2 regions of the Flocculibacter collagenilyticus genome follow, and region 1 is predicted to be linked to the other one. Evidence: predicted binding sites of a transcription regulator. Region 1 holds the regulator's gene; the other holds the start of a gene.

The links. Region 1 encodes MetJ, which represses methionine synthesis genes. Its sites were predicted from a motif close to TAGACGTCTAGACGTCTA; they were not measured.
Region 2: the regulator MetJ is predicted to act here: its motif matches at 3,801-3,818, upstream of metK (methionine adenosyltransferase).

Annotation. Positions count from the first base shown of each region.
Region 1 is NZ_CP059888.1:3,450,267-3,458,637, forward strand. Features, by position in the region: gene HUU81_RS15315 (hypothetical protein) at 1-92, shown strand, start outside; gene HUU81_RS15320 (helix-turn-helix transcriptional regulator) at 85-291, shown strand; gene HUU81_RS15325 (leucine-rich repeat domain-containing protein) at 483-3,176, opposite strand; gene metF (methylenetetrahydrofolate reductase) at 3,397-4,389, opposite strand; gene metB (cystathionine gamma-synthase) at 4,435-5,736, opposite strand; gene metJ (met regulon transcriptional regulator MetJ) at 6,000-6,326, shown strand; gene HUU81_RS15345 (pyridoxal-dependent decarboxylase, exosortase A system-associated) at 6,470-7,738, opposite strand; gene HUU81_RS15350 (acyl-CoA ligase (AMP-forming), exosortase A system-associated) at 7,731-8,371, opposite strand, start outside.
Region 2 is NZ_CP059888.1:1,436,287-1,444,657, reverse strand. Features, by position in the region: gene HUU81_RS06415 (DUF3369 domain-containing protein) at 1-858, opposite strand, end outside; gene HUU81_RS06410 (type 2 periplasmic-binding domain-containing protein) at 1,176-1,586, opposite strand; gene HUU81_RS06405 (porin) at 1,597-2,757, opposite strand; partial or broken gene HUU81_RS17600 (SEC-C metal-binding domain-containing protein) at 2,952-3,056, opposite strand; partial or broken gene HUU81_RS17415 (YecA/YgfB family protein) at 3,132-3,674, opposite strand; gene metK (methionine adenosyltransferase) at 3,916-5,067, shown strand; gene pyrC (dihydroorotase) at 5,166-6,200, shown strand; gene HUU81_RS06385 (globin family protein) at 6,250-6,699, opposite strand; gene HUU81_RS06380 (ABC transporter permease) at 6,840-7,847, opposite strand; gene HUU81_RS06375 (ABC transporter ATP-binding protein) at 7,847-8,371, opposite strand, start outside.

The DNA.
Region 1 (8,371 bases):
ATACCCTATTAATGGTGCATGCCCTGCTCGCTATTATTTTCTTAAGCTACTCGCTTAGAGTCCTGTACTTATTAAGGGCTGAAGATGAATAGTGAAGTAGATAACAACATTGCGAAATATCGGGCTAAGCAAAAACTGTCTCAACAAGAATTAGCCGATGCAATTGGCGTCTCTAGAAAAACAATTAGCACCGTAGAAACTGGCAGGTTTACCCCTTCAGTGGTAATAGCATTGAAACTCGCTCGTCACTTTAATGTGCCCGTAGAGTCGCTATTCAGCTTAGAAGTGTAATGTAAATTCGCCAGGCAAGCTAAGCTTATACTCAGCGAATGCACTGATTATTATGCAGTAGCTATTTTATGCAGATATTTTGTACACTTTTCGATCATAATGTACAAAAAATAAAAAAGCTTGGTGAAGAAAACTCATCACCAAGCCATATAACCTACATTAATTTTTTATATCTCAAATCAATTAATTAATTAATTACATTGTGAAGCCGAAACATAATTAATACTTGTTTTATCCTTTAAGCGCTCAACATCATCGCACGGCAAGTCATCATTACCATACAAGTCTACACGACTAATTATTGGTAACAAATGTAATGCATCAATATTTGTTAAGTCATTATAGTCTAAATCTATATTTGTTAAGCCCTGCAACACATCTACATTAGTTAAATGTGTCAAATCATTCCATCTTAGATTTAAACTTTCTACTGAACTAAAGCGAGTTAATGACGGCAGTATCGATAAATTATTATTCGACAGGTTTAGTGACTTTAAATTTACCAATTTTGCAGTATCATCACCTAAACTCTTAATAGAACTGTAGTTTACAGATAAGGACGTTAAGCTAGTTGCAGTTAAACTTGATAAATCAACATTATTACTACGATGTATTTCAAGTTGCGTTAATTTATCTAAACTTGATAATGGAGATAAATCAGTATTCTCTGAAATTGTTACCTCTAATCGGCTTAAATTCTCAAAACCTTCTATACCAGAGAAGTTTGATATTTCGTAGCTCGAATAACAGTACAAGCTCGTTAGTTTTAGCGCATCGCGAACGCGTTTATCTGCTACACACTGCTTCAAATTCTCATCAGCAATTTGCAACTCAGACACTGGCAGCTCAACACAGTCGCCAAAATATGTAATAACAGTTGTCGGCTGTGCCGTGCTAAGTGCATCAAGTGTAGAACAAGTTAAATAATTATTAGACTGTAACATTATTTTTTTGATTGAACCTAGCTCCAGTAATGCGCCAAGAGACTCAACCTTACTTTTTTTCAGCACCAATTCTTCCAATGCTTGCATAGAAGATAAAGCAGAGATATCAGTTAGTGCTGGCGCGTCAAGGATCTCTATCTTTTTTAAGTTTATTAGAGTATCTAAAGCAGCTAAATCCGTTACATCACTCGCAAACTTTACTTTGATATGCGTTAAGCTTTTCGCACTTGCTAAATTGCTAAGTGCGTTTGATTTCAAGTAACTAGCTTCAAAATAACTGAGCCTTTCTAGGCCTTCAAGAGCAGGTAATGTGGCAAATTCATCATAGTAGACATTATTTAAAGTAAGCGATGATAAGTTAGTCAAATTAGTGATTGAATCAAGAGAATCATATTCATTATAACTAAGATCCATCTTTTCAAGGTTAACAAGTGAGCTCAGAGGCGTTATATCAATTGATGAATTTCTATACAGATTATTGATTTTTAACTCCTTCAGATTGGTTAAACTACTTAATGGCGTTAAGTCACTTAAATTCTGAGAGTTCGATATGTCTAAAAAGATTAAGTCAGTAAGATCTTTAAGCGGACTCAAGTCACTTATACGGGAGTTACCAGCAACAACAAGTTGCTTAATTTGTTTATAGTCACTGATAAACGCAAGGTTACTTAAGTTAGATTCAGATACATTTAAGTATTCTAAATTTTCTAAGACACTAAGAGCAGAATGGTTCGTATAATTTTCTCCTCCTGCTAAGTCTAACGTTTTTAGATTTACAAGATGTGCAATTGTGCTTAGATCTAAAGGTTGATATGAGTCATCAGCTAAACGTAATGATTCTAAGTTTGATAACGCCTTAAGCGCAGCTAATGAGTCTACATCTGTATATGAAAGATCTAGCGACTTTAAATTAACTAAACCTAAAACTGCAGAAATGTCTTTTAATGAAAAGTTCCTTGCTAGATTCAATTTTTCTAAGTTGATTAAATCAAGTAGGAATGATACTGAAGAAATATCAGCCTGGATTAACTCAAGGTTCGACAGCTTAACATTCTTTGATAACGATTGAGCATTATATGAATCAGCTTTTTTTATTAGTAAGGCTTCTAACTGAGTATTTTCAGAGAAAGCACTCAAATCTATTTCAGCGCCCCAATAATAGTCCATGTGATAAATCTCATATAGTGTCAGCTCTTTAAGATTCACCATATTAGAAAAAATAGATGGAAGCACTGTAATATTGTTATAACTTAAATTCAGCTTTTCAAGTTTAGTTAACTCGCTTAAGTCACTTACTGCATCATTATTAAGCATATTGTTAGACAAGTCTAAATACACTAATTCGGTAAGTGTATTCAGCCCCGTTAAATTGTCTAACTCAGCATTGGTTAACGAAAGTTTAGTTAACCCTTCAACGTCATCTAAACCACTCAAATCAGCAATTTTATATCCGTCACAACTTAGTGTTGTAATACCTATATCTGCATTTTGTTTTTGAGCGCATGCTAGTAGCCCTGCATCACTAGTAATAGTTTCATCAATATCAGCATATGCTTCAACATTAATTGTTACGCTTTGAGTTGCCTTGCCACCATTATTGTCTGTTACTGTCAGTGAGAACGTTAATACTTCGTCAACTGCGATAGATGGAGCGAAAAAAGCAAGCTTAGAAGTACTTTCCTCTTCTAACTCAACAACTGTTCCGCTAACCTGACTCCAACTATATGTAACAATTGAACCGTCAATGTCTGATGCACTCGCATTTATTGCAACAGGTTCGCGCTCCTTGATTGAAACATCTTCTATTGCATTAATGGTTGGCAATTGATTATTTTTCTTTGCTGCGGGAGCTTCTTTATTATCAGAACCTCCACCACACGCTGTAAGAAAGCTTGATAATAACACGGTAAGTGTCGCTAATTTGAATTGATGATACTTCATTACTGTCCTAGTAACCTCATAATACTATTTGAAATGATTTTTCTGGAAATATACGATTTAACAAATCTCGTGAGATATATGTAAATGGCTTTAGCCACTAATTCCCGAAAAGCGCGACATTGTATACTTATTAACCTAAAAGTCAATTCCATCGACGAGCATTATTAATATTTTAATTGTTTTTTTTCTTCAATTTCTCTAATAAATATTTACATTAATTTTAAAGCTTAATGCCTTGATATGTAGCTTTTTGATTTATAACTAAATCTGCAGGTATTTCGGTTGCGCTATTTATATTGAGTACACTCTCCTGTTCCCGAATCCCCAACATATGGCAAATCGCGTAGGTTAATTCGCTGCGATTAAGTGTATAGAAATGAAAGTCGTTCACCCCTTCTTTACTTAGTACTTTTACCATTTCCATCGCAATATTGGCACCAACAAGGTTACGGGTTGTGGCGTCATTTTCTAACCCTTGATAGCTTTGGTGTAGCCAGCTTGGAATGCTGACATTAGTGATCCCTGCAAACTTAACGAGTTGCTGGTAATTGGTTACTGGCAGAATACCCGGGATAATTTCTACATCTATTGCTGCGGCGGCGCACCTGTCGCGAAAGCGCAAATAGGTTTCAATATCAAAAAAGAATTGAGTAATAGCTCGGCTCGCCCCTTCATCGACTTTGCGTTTTAAATTAATTAAATCAGACTGAGCGCTTTTCGCTTCAGGGTGTACTTCTGGATATGCTGCAACGGTAATGTCAAAGTCTGCTACTTTTTTTAATAACCTAACCAGCTCAGAAGCATACATTAATTCACTATTATTACTTGCCCCATTCAAACTGTTTGTTAGCGGTTTATCGCCACGAAGGGCAACGATATGGCGAACACCTGAATGCCAATAGGTGTTCGCTAAATCAATTAACTCTGCCTCAGTTGCATCAATGCAGGTTAAGTGAGGTGCTGCAGCTAACTGCGTATTATGCTGTATATGCTTAATAACATCATGCGTGCGTTCACGGGTGCCTGAACACGCGCCGTATGTCACCGAAACAAATTTTGGATTTAGTGGTGCTAAACGCGCAATAGAGCTACGTAATGTTTGCTCCATTTTAGGGGTTGAAGGTGGAAAAAATTCAAATGAAATATCTACCTTTCCTGCAACATCTACTAAATTACGATTTATCGCTGCAATGTGTTGTGCATGACTTGCCATTATTTCTATCCTCTTATGAATAAATGATTTGAATAAAAACAGGCGTTACCACTGCGCAGCAAACTGTGTGCTTAAGCGGCATGTAGCGTACTCTAAATCCCATGTTTCATTGCTTGTGTTATCCGCTTGAGAGTGAGTATTAATGGGCAATTTCAAACGCGAAATAGTATCAAAGCCTTGTTGTAAATCTGCTATTAAATCTTGAACATCTTCAATGCCCACGCTAATACGTATTAACGACTCGCCGATTCCAGCGTGCGCCCTTGCATCCGCTGTCATTGCTGCGTGTGTCATTGTGGCAGGATGACAAATTAAGCTTTCTACTCCTCCCAGCGATTCGGCCAAAGTAAACTGGTTAAGTTGGGCAATAAACGTTTTAACCACCTCTTTGATAGTGTGGCTATCACCCTCAAGCTCAAAACTGAGCATCGCGCCAAAACCATATTGCTGTTGTTTGGCAAGTTCATGCTGCGGATGGGTATTTAATCCTGGGTAATATACTTTTTTAACTGCGGGTTGCGCGGCTAGAAAGTCTGCTATTGCAATTGCATTGGCTTGATGCTGGCGTATTCTGGGGGTTAATGTTCTTAAACCACGCAATGTTAAAAAGCTATCAAACGGTGCACCAGTAATACCAATACAATTTGCCCACCAGGTTAGTTGCTCACCTAGCTCTTGAGACTTTGTGATCACCGCGCCGCCCACCACATCACTATGGCCATTAATGTATTTGGTGGTGGAGTGCACTGCGATATCTGCCCCCAACTGTAGCGGCTGCTGTAGTACGGGTGAAAGAAACGTATTATCAACTGCAACTAATGCATTTAATTTTGCTGCCTGTAAACAAACCGCTTTTACATCAGTTAGGCGCAGTAATGGGTTACTTGGGGTTTCTATCCATATTAATTTGGGTTTGATGGCTTCTAACGTTTGTTCCAAATCTGGTGCCGTAAAATCTATGGTTTGCAATTGAAATTGATTACGTTTAGCAAGGTGCGTAAATAACCGAAAGCTACCACCATAACAATCATGCGGTACAACTAATACATCTTCAGCTTGTAGGAGCTGTGTTACTAAGTGTATGGCTGACATTCCGCTGCTGGTTACAATGCCTGTTGACCCTTTTTCTAATTCGGCCAAGGTAGCTCCTAAAATGTCTCTCGTAGGATTGCCAGAACGTGTGTAGTCGTACTGACGTGGTTGTTCAATATCGGCAAAAGAAAAGTTACTGCTTAAATGGAGTGGCGGCACAACTGCGCCATGATGCTGGTCTTGATCAATACCAGCACGTACAGCAACGGTATTCAAACTGACCGATTTGTTCGAGTAATTTGTGGAGTGGCTCATAGTTATTTCTCAATGCAATTTATTATTTGGATGTTTAGACGTCTATAAATCTAGATTTAAATTTAATTGCTGTCAACCAAATTTTTAGCGTATTAATAAATACCTATTAAACAAGCGTTGTAAGGCGTGTTGACTCATACAGTAAAACAGTTAGAATTTACGCAGTTTTTAGAATTGAATGGCGCGAAAGGTGCACTGGCACAAAGCTATTAATTTTAACCAAAGTCACTCTCAGTATTAGACTATTAATCAAGGCTTAAGTAATGGCAGAATGGAATGGTGAGTATATTCACCCGTACGCTGAACACGGTAAAAAATCAGAGCAAGTTAAAAAAATTACGGTTTCAATTCCACTTACCGTATTAAAAGTATTAACTGATGAACGTACACGACGCCAAGTTAAAAACCTGCGTCATGCAACCAATAGTGAGTTGCTATGCGAAGCATTTCTTCACGCATTTACTGGGCAACCGTTACCCAACGATAATGATTTGATGAAAGACAATCCAGAACAGGTACCTGAAAGTGTTAGAGAAATTTTAACGCAACGCGGTTTACCGATCCCAGATATTGAAACTTCTGAATCATAGTGGGTTAGCAATGAATTTGTGCGTGATTTGCTTCGCGTTACTTTTTTGTTTGTATTAGCAAAACAGCCCCAATGGGGCTGTTTTCATTAATGAGGACATTTCGTTGTTGCAATATCACGCACAAGTGAGTATTGCGCAAGTTACTACAATAAGATCTCTGTGACGTGTGGATGCCCCAAAAAGTCTTGCGGACTGGCTGTTGCACCATAAGCTCCTGATTGATATACCACAAACCAATCGCCTATTTCTGCCTGCGGAAGTTTGAACTTATCCGCAAGTGTGTCTAACGGGGTACACAATGGCCCTACCACAGATACAGGTTCTTGAATCACTGCTTCATTCATTTTATTAGCAATTGCTACTGGGTAGTTTTTGCGAATAACTTGGCCAAAGTTACCTGAGTTAGACAAATGATGATGTAAACCACCGTTCGTCATAATATAAGTATGGCCGCGAGACGTTTTAATGTCTGTCACTTTACACGCATATATCCCCGCTTCAGCCACTAAATATCGACCCAGTTCAATTACAAGCTCAAGCTCTGTTAATTGCGAATATTGGGTAAGTAGTGAGCTCAGGTTCTCGCCTATTGGCGCTAAATTAAGACGTGTCTCTCCGGCAAAGTAAGGAACACCGAAACCGCCACCAATATTAATGGTTTTCACTTTAACAGGTGTGACAGCGCACAACCGATCAGCTAATTCGAACGTGCAATTGTGCGCATTCATGATGGCGTCAGGTTTTAAATTCTGCGAACCCCAAAAAATATGAAAACCAACAAATTCAAACTGGCTAAAATCCATCTTGGGTAATTTATCGAGCAGGATCTCTTCATCAATACCAAACTGTTTAGGGCCACCACCCATTTTCATTCCTGCACCCTTTAGCTCAAACGCAGGATTGACCCGAAATGCTATTTTAGCTTGTTTATTGGTGCACTTGCTTAAACTGATCGCACGTTCAAGCTCTGTTAACGACTCTACATGCAATGTAATACCAGCCTCAATTGCAGCAGTGATCTCTACTTCTTGCTTGGCAGGCCCTGCAAAGCTAATTTCACTTGCTGGCATACCACTTTGTAATGCTAATAACATTTCTTTGTGCGAGGCAACATCAAAGCCATCCACCTTGGTCACCATCGCATTGACTAACGCAGGGTATGGATTTGCTTTAATAGCGTAATGCAACTTAATAGATTGGGGGATGTGTTGTTTAAAGTTCTCAATCTGTTTTTCTATAACATTAAGATCGTAGGCATAAAATACGTCTTGGTTAATCAAGCGGGCAATTTCGTCTAACTTAAATCCAGCGATTAAAAGCTGCTGATCTTGTACTGCAAACTGATCCATTTGCTGATGTATAGGCGCCACTTTTTTTGTAGTTGTTTGGCTGCCTGCTGCTAAGTTAACCATTAACGAAAGCTTCCTTATGTTGTTGAGACAATAATGTGCGGTCTATTTTACCATTGGCGTTGCGTGGAAGCTTGTCCATAAACACAATTTTATGAGGCACCATAAAGTTTGGTAATTGCTTTTTACATGCTTTCATAATGACGCCTTCTGTTACCTCGGCCCCTGCCGTTAATGTAACAACTATGGCTTGCCCTAATGTTGGATGAGTCACACCAAACGCAGCCACTTCATGAATATTGGCATCTAATTGGTAAATTTCTTCTTCTATTTCATTTGGGCTAACACGATAGCCTGATGTCTTTATCATTTCGTCTTTTCTACCAACAAAATATAAATAGCCATCTTCATCTTTTTTCACCCTATCGCCACTCCAAACAGCGTACTCAGGCAAGCATAATTCTGGTAACTTCGTTGGTGCTAACTTAAACCGTTCAGCAGTTTTTTCGGGGGCGTTCCAATAACCTAAACTAACCAGTGGACCTAAATGAACTAATTCGCCCGGCTCATTCGCTACACACTCGTCGCCATCATCATTTACCACAATCACTTTTGCATTAGGAATAGCTTTGCCCATCGAACCTGGCTTACTGTCTACATCTTGTGGTGGTAAATATGTAGAACGGAATGCTTCCG
Region 2 (8,371 bases), 2.0 Mb from region 1:
CGGTGTAAGCTCATCACCATGACTAACATAAAGTAGATTCTCCAGCCCTTTTCTTGTAATAAAGTAGCCAACAAAATGCTCTGGGGAATGGATTGAACATCGCTCATTATGCGCCCTAACAAACAACTCATTAATTTCAGAAGGAACGCTTGCCTGACTTACGTCTTCAACCGACTCGTCTGATACTGCCAAAATATCTAAATCTAACACGTCAGGTTTATCGGTTGCACTTACCGCTGCACAGCATAAAATTTTGCGATCGCTAATGCCCAGCACATTTGCGACTTGCGACAATACTGCAGAGGCAAATTCAGTAATGGTATTACAATCTAAAAAGTTGATGGTAGCGTTGATAATGCGCTCTAAACCCGTTTTGTGCTTTTCTATTGTCACAATATCTCGGTATGAGCGCAGGGTTGAAAACATGAGTGTGGTTAATTTTCGATCTGTTAATTCAGTTTTATGCTTATAATCATTGATATCATACTCTCTAATCACTGAAGACTCTGGCGCTTCTCCGGGTTGCCCTGTACGCAAAACCAAGCGAATGATGTGATCATTCAGATCTTTTCGAATATATTTAATTAAATCTAACCCTGCATGAGACGTTTCCATCACAACATCAACAAAAGCAACACAGAAATCATGTTGTTTAAGTAATTCTTTAGCCTCAGCCGCAGAGTGCGCGCTATAAAAGTCTAAACGCCTATCATCTAACTGAAAGTCGTTTAGTACTAATTTAGTAATTTCGTGAACGTCAGGTTCGTCGTCAATAATCAACACTTTCCAGGCGGGCTTGGAAAATAGCATTTCTTCAGGTTGGCTATCATCGTCGTCACAAAATAAAAAGTCTGACACGCTACACTTCTCCTAACTGTTTGATAATACGATTATAGACCTTGATTCACACCTAGGGGGAAATACAATCTAAAATTTAAGAAAGGCATATTTAGCAGTATAGTCCAGCTAATAAAACTAGCCATTGTTGCACCAAAAAGCTGATAAAAAAGAAGAGACTAAAAACGCTCGTTTTGTAAGAAAAAGCTGTAATGCTTCACCCAACTATATGCTATTTAAAACTGCCAACATCTGATGCTATCTAACCAATACGTACAACAGTATTGGTTAGATTACACGTATAAGAGAGCTAGCGAGTAAACACATTAAATACAAGTTTAAAACTTACCTAACACCTTCACGTCACCCGTTACTTTGTCACTAGAAACAAAGCCAATCATGCTTGGATTGGTACTAATTAGCTTGATCATTTCCTCTTCGCTATCCATGGCTCTTGGCGGTGTACCCTTTCCAGTAAAAACCAGTTTTGACCAATATGCTTTAAGTTGACTGGATGATTTATTCAGCACATTCTTATTAAACTCTTTAGTTGTATCGCTTGACTCAGCCAAGCTGATAGGCACAACTTGGCTGCCATCTGGAAACGACTTTGCTTTACCAAGAAATATTCTTGATATAGCACCTTCATCCATTGTATTAGCATTAGATGGGTGAACGATAACCGCAACTTCAGCAAATACTGAATGACTAATTAATGCAGCAAATATGAGTGGAATTGATTTTTTCACAATTTTCCCCTTAAAAAACAAAGTCAAAACCAAAAGTAACAACTGTTACGTCACCATCACCGTCAGGATCACCTTTAAATACAGGGTTTGGCTCTAAGGTAAATGGGTTATAGCCTGTATCGTCAAACTTAGATATTTCAACTTTAAATGCGACGTTGGTCATGAAGTCATAGCGTAAACCAATTGCGGTTGTATCGTGCGACTCCCAAGGCTGATCTAAGTCAAACTTAGAGTATAAAAGGTAGGCTTGAAATTCGTCCCAGCGGTAATCAATACTGGCAAAATAAGACTTATAAAATGGCTTATACTTGTTGTATTCCGCAAAAAACGAAAAATCACCTAGGGAGGCTTTTACGGATACATCAAAAAACGAAATGTCATACTCTGTATCCGCTGCAACCAATAAATCGCCATTGCTATCAACTTTCCCCGTAGAGCTCGGATAAGTATTATTTAAACCTACTATTGGCGCTAACCATGCAGGCAAATGTCGTGTTTCAAACATCTCACCTTCAACATAAGAGCTTCGAATTACAAAGTTGTTCATGTCAAAGTTAACAACAACGCCTAGTAAGTCTTCAAAATCTCTATCTATTTGATCTGGAAATAAATAGCTCATTAACTCAACATCGTCGTTTTTTTCTTGACCGTACAAAAATGTTAAATCTAAGGTGTAATCGCTAATACTAAAGCTTTTTAGATATCGAATACCGTTGTAATTTGTTACATCTAACGAATAGGTATCTGAAGGGATCCTTACCCAAGGGTAAGCATAGCCAACATCCATAAATTCAGAGAAGTGATAAACAGGTACTCTCATTCGCCCTATTTGCACCGCACTTGTGTCGGTTATATCGTAGGTGAAATATGCCCAGCCAATTTCTGTATCAAAATCGTTTGCACCGCGCATAAGTAACTGTGTTGTGGCAGACATTTTTTCATTAATTCTGCCAGTTATTTGTATTCCCAGCCGTGTTTCTTGGCCAAAGTCGAGATCACTGTCTTCATAGATGGCTAAATTGGGGTACTCCGCAATATAACCATCACCGTCTACAACACTCGCTCCTATTACAGAACCAAATCCATTAATGGATATTGAATCTGAAATATTTGCATAAGCCGGAACTACCATAGAAGAAAGCAATACAGTGGTAAATATGTTCTTTCTCATATAACCCTCGGTTTTTATAAACGCTTTATTGTCACTGCATGTAAATTGCTTGAAACTTCGTACAAAAGTATAGTTTACATTTAGTTACTCGCCACTTATATCAACCGTTATGTGTTTGTTTCTCCTCAGTCTTGTTAAACACATGTACTTCCTTGTTCCTAAAACCTATATGAATATTGGATGATGTGCATGCACTAATGCATCGCACAGCACTTTTTATATTTTTTTCCGCTACCACAATGGCATGGGTCATTCCGTCCTATTTTCTTGTCACTGCGTACGAATGTTTCCATTTGATCTGGCAAAAAGTCCACTAAGCTATCGGCCAGTGCCACATACATAGCCAGTGCCTGCGGCAACGTTTCGTATGCATCCTGTAGATTATCTCTTAGCTGGCTTCTACTATCTTTCTCTGCGTCTTCAAGTGCTAACGGTATATCAGCAAACGTAGCAATAAGTGAAAGTAGACCAACTAAATCCTCCTCCATGCTCGACTCCGCGACATCTTTATATTGTTCTGATGCTCCCCCCCACGCTTTATTCCAGGTAGGCTCAACAAATGTGTGCCCCAATAACATACCGTTGCACCAATCTGACAACTCATCATTAGACTCATCTGCACCTTTAAACGTACATGCAGGAGGTAACGATATTTCTCCCTCACGTTGTTGATTTGCATAAAAGTGAAATAAACTCATTAAACAACTGACCAACTGTTCTGCCTGCTCTTCAGAAAGGCTGGAAGAGTGCTGAAATACGCATGCCATCCATTCATTTGGGGTGGGAATTTCTGGTGAACTCGCTATCGCAAAAACAAACCCATGAATTTGATAATAAGGCCGTAACTCATTATCAAGTTGCAAACACAACGTGCGTAGCGTTTCTTCCTGATGCTGATCAAAATGCTGTAATGTCATGACTTAACTTCCTAAAATATGCTTATTTACAGCATAACAATAGTTACTCTGTTGTTGCTACACCCTTTACTTAAACGCAAGTTATTCTATATATATTAAGGATGTAAAAAAGAGCTAAATAAAAAATAGCCGTCCAGACGTAAAATTTTACTAGGAAAAAACACCCACTTTGCATTAAAATTACCCCTTTATATTATTTGAGCGCGATATTGCGCAATTAACAACTTAGAAGATGAGGCTCATGGCAAGACATTTATTCACTTCTGAATCAGTATCTGAAGGCCATCCGGATAAGATTGCAGATCAAATTTCTGACGCAGTACTAGACGCAATTCTAGAGCAAGACTCAAAAGCACGTGTAGCGTGCGAGACGTATGTTAAAACTGGTATGGTGATGGTTGGTGGTGAAATTACCACTAGCGCTTGGGTTGATATTGAACAAATTACCCGAGACACCGTTCGTGAAATTGGTTATGTGCATTCAGATATGGGTTTTGACGCCGATTCGTGTGCAATATTAAATACTATCGGTAAGCAATCTCCAGACATTAACCAAGGTGTTGACAGAACAAGCCCAGCCGAGCAAGGTGCAGGTGACCAAGGATTAATGTTTGGTTATGCGTGTAACGAAACAGATGTATTAATGCCTGCGCCTATTACTTATTCTCACCGTTTAGTAAAACGCCAAGCAGAAGTACGTAAAAATGACACTTTGCCATGGTTACGCCCAGATGCAAAATCTCAAGTTACTTTTGCTTACGAAAATGGTAAACCAGTTGGTATTGATGCCGTTGTACTTTCAACTCAACATTGCGACTCTATTGAGCAAAATGACTTAATTGAAGCTGTAATGGAAGAAATCATCAAGCCCGTTCTTCCTGCCGACTTATTAAACAAAGAAACTAAGTTCTTTATTAACCCAACAGGTCGATTTGTAATTGGTGGCCCAATGGGTGACTGTGGTTTAACAGGCCGTAAAATCATTGTTGATACCTATGGTGGTATGGCAAGACACGGTGGCGGAGCCTTCTCAGGTAAAGATCCATCAAAAGTTGACCGTTCAGCAGCATACGCAGCCCGCTATGTAGCTAAAAACTTGGTTGCAGCAGGTCTAGCAGATAAAGCCGAAATTCAAGTTTCTTACGCGATTGGGGTTGCAGAGCCAACTTCAATTAGTGTTGAAACATTTGGCACTTCTAAAATTGATGAAGATAAATTAATTACGCTAGTGCGCGAGCATTTTGATTTACGCCCGTACGGTTTAATTCAGATGCTTGATTTAGAGCGCCCTATTTACCAACCAACAGCTGCTTACGGACACTTCGGCCGCGAAGAATTTCCTTGGGAAGCAACTGATAAGGTTGAAGCATTAAGAGCATCAGCCGGACTGTAATTATCATGTCTGCTTTTAAATAAATTAAAAATGCCAGTCTAATGTAGACTGGCATTTTTTTAAGCGTTAAATAATTCCTTAAATTAGCAAGGTTTAATATGACTGAAATAACGATTCAAGCGCCTGACGACTGGCACTTACATTTTAGAGATGGTGATATTCTTGAAGAAACAGTAGCAGCGACAGCACGTTGCTTCAAACGTGCCATTGTAATGCCAAATCTTGTGCCTCCTATTACCAACGCAACAAGTCTTAGCGCATATAGGCAACGTATTTTAGATGCTCGACCTTCAGGTAGTGATTTTGAACCTTTAATGACCATCTATTTAACTGACAACACAAGTGTTGAAGACATTTTAGCTGCCAAAAACGCAGGTGCAGTTGCCGCTAAACTATACCCTGCAGGTGCAACCACCAATTCTGACTTAGCTGTTACAGAGCTTGATAATATTTTTCCAGTATTTAAAGCCATGGCAGAAAATAACATGCTGCTGTTAGTGCATGGTGAAGTAACAGACAGCCACATTGATATTTTTGATCGTGAAAAAGCGTTTATTGATAAACATTTACAACGAATCGTTGATGCTTTTCCAACGCTAAAAGTGGTGTTTGAACACATCACTACCGAAGACGCCGTTAATTTTGTCATGCAAGCGTCAGATAATGTTGCTGCAACCATTACACCACAGCATTTAATGTTGAATCGCAATGATTTATTGGTAGGTGGTATTCGCCCACATAACTATTGCTTGCCTGTTTTAAAGCGCAATACTCATCAACAAGCACTAAGAAAAGCAGTAGCAAGTGGCTCGCCTAAATTCTTTTTAGGTACCGACTCAGCACCGCATGAAAAAGATAAAAAAGAAAATGCATGTGGTTGTGCTGGCTGTTACAGCGCTTGGAGCGCACTAGAACTATATGCTCAAGTGTTTGACGAGCTAAATGCACTGGATAAATTTGAAGGATTTACTAGTCATCATGGCCCCGACTTTTATGGTCTGCCAAGAAATACGGGAACCGTAACCTTGGTTAAAGAATCTTGGACCATTCCAGAGCAAATTACGTTACCCAATGGCAATCCAATTGTGCCATTTTTTGCTGGTGAAACGGTTGCTTGGTCTGTAAAGAAGTAATCGCTAAAACCGAATATGAGCCAACCTAAATACCATCACATTGGGTTATTTAGTGTTGGCTTTCTTTCCACGTTAAATAACTATTCGTTGAAGCGTGTGCCCCAGCAAGCATAACGTTTTGAATATGCCCATATGCCTCAGCCCAAGCAGATTCAAGCTCATCATCAAACGTCTCTGCTCCTAGACCTTGTTCCAACGTGTAAAGTAAAGCTTGTGCAACGGTGTCATAATCCTTGTCTTGAACTTGATAAGCTAGATGGCGCCGCCCTAACAACCATATCTCAGCCTCTAACTTCTCAAACTGCGCTAGTCCTTCTACAACCGTGGTTAACATAGTCATCAGTTTTACGCCTTGCTCGTCCATATCTGTGCTGAACAATGCACGAAGGCTGCTATCTAACTCGAATAATCGCGCATAAAATATTTCGCTAGCCTGTTTAGAAATGGGAACAACTTGTTGCCATGAAGCTTGAATGAGTTCTATTTGTCTTGGTGTCATTTCAACAGATATCCAATTAGTGCATTTATATCAGTATAGATACCTACAAGTACCTATTACAGTGTAGCTGCAAACTGAAAAACCGCTATATCTTCACCCTAGCCGGTACACTGTAAAAACACTATCACGGCAACGACGAGTTAACGGCCGTCACCTTCCCAGCGAAACAAAACCGCGGCTAACCCGGTAAACAGTACTGTCATTCCAAGCAAAACCGTAACATGATATTGAATATCAATTAAACTATCGCCATTACTCATTACCGCTCGAGCGCCCTCCACTAAATGTGTAAGTGGCAAAAACTGCGCAATAATGTGTAAAAAACGTGGCGCCCCCTCAAGCGAAAACCACACGCCAGATAGAATCATCATTGGCCAAGTGGCCATATTTAATAGGCCTCCTGTTAACTCCTCACTTCTACTTCGCGAGGCCAGTAATAAGCCAAGGGCAATCATTGCCAACGCTCCTAAAATAGTAATAATCAGCAAGTCAAAGTAGCTACCAATCATGTAGAAATCGAACACTAAGTCACAGCCCACATAAATAATTGCGACAATCGCCAACACGATGAGCAAACGCGAGAAAACTTGTGCACTGATAAATTCTAAAGCGCTTAACGGCGTTGCTTGTAAACGCTTCAGTACTGAGTTTTTACGATATCGAACAATCACATAGCCAACACCAAATAAACAACTAAACATCATATTCATGCCTAAGATACCGGGTAGCACCCAATCTAAGTATCTAATCTCTTTACCTTGGGTGGCAATTCGCTGGTATTCAGGCTCAGCTTGTAGCAGTAACTTTTCAACAATGTAGCCTTGTGGCGATGTTTCGTTAATCCAGTATTGGCCCTCGCTAAAATTAACTAGCAAATCTAAACTGTGCTGCTGCAACTTTAACAGGGCTTTTTCTTTGTCTTTATATGTAACAAAGCTAATGTATTTGGTGCTTAAAAAAGTACTTTTATTTGAATATCCATCGGCTTGAACAATACCAACTTTATATTGTGCTTTACCGTCACCTGAAAAAATAACAGCAAAACCCACAACAAGTAGAATAGGAAAAATAATATTCCAGCCTAATGACGCTTTGTCGCGCCAAAACTCTAAATTTCTAGCATAAAAAATAGCCCAAAAGCGTTTCATTAAGCGTGCCCTCCCAAGCCATGCCCTGTTAATTTGATAAATAAGTCATCAAGGTTTGCTGATTTAACGTGCAGGCTTTCTAATGAAATACCTTTCTTAAGTAATGTGGTTATTGTTTGTTCAACATTATCTGAGGTTATTTCAATAAACCCCTCATGTTTTTGATAGATTAAATCTGAAAGCTGCTCAGCATTGATATGCTTATCGGACAAACGGATAAGCGCACCTGAAAAGTGTTCCGCTAACAAGTTTTTAGGGGTGTTATGCGCAATGATTTCGCCCTGCTCCATAATCACTATATCGTCACATAAGTATTCAGCTTCGTCCATGTAATGCGTAGTAAGTACAATGGTTTTGTTCTGATCTTTTATGCGTTTAATTAAATCCCAAAATGAACGTCTAGCGTGTGGGTCTAAACCCGTTGTCGGCTCATCAAGAAAAATTAATTTAGGATCATTTACTAAAGCTAAAGCAAGTAATAAGCGCTGCCGTTGTCCACCTGATAATTTACGATGGTCTTGATT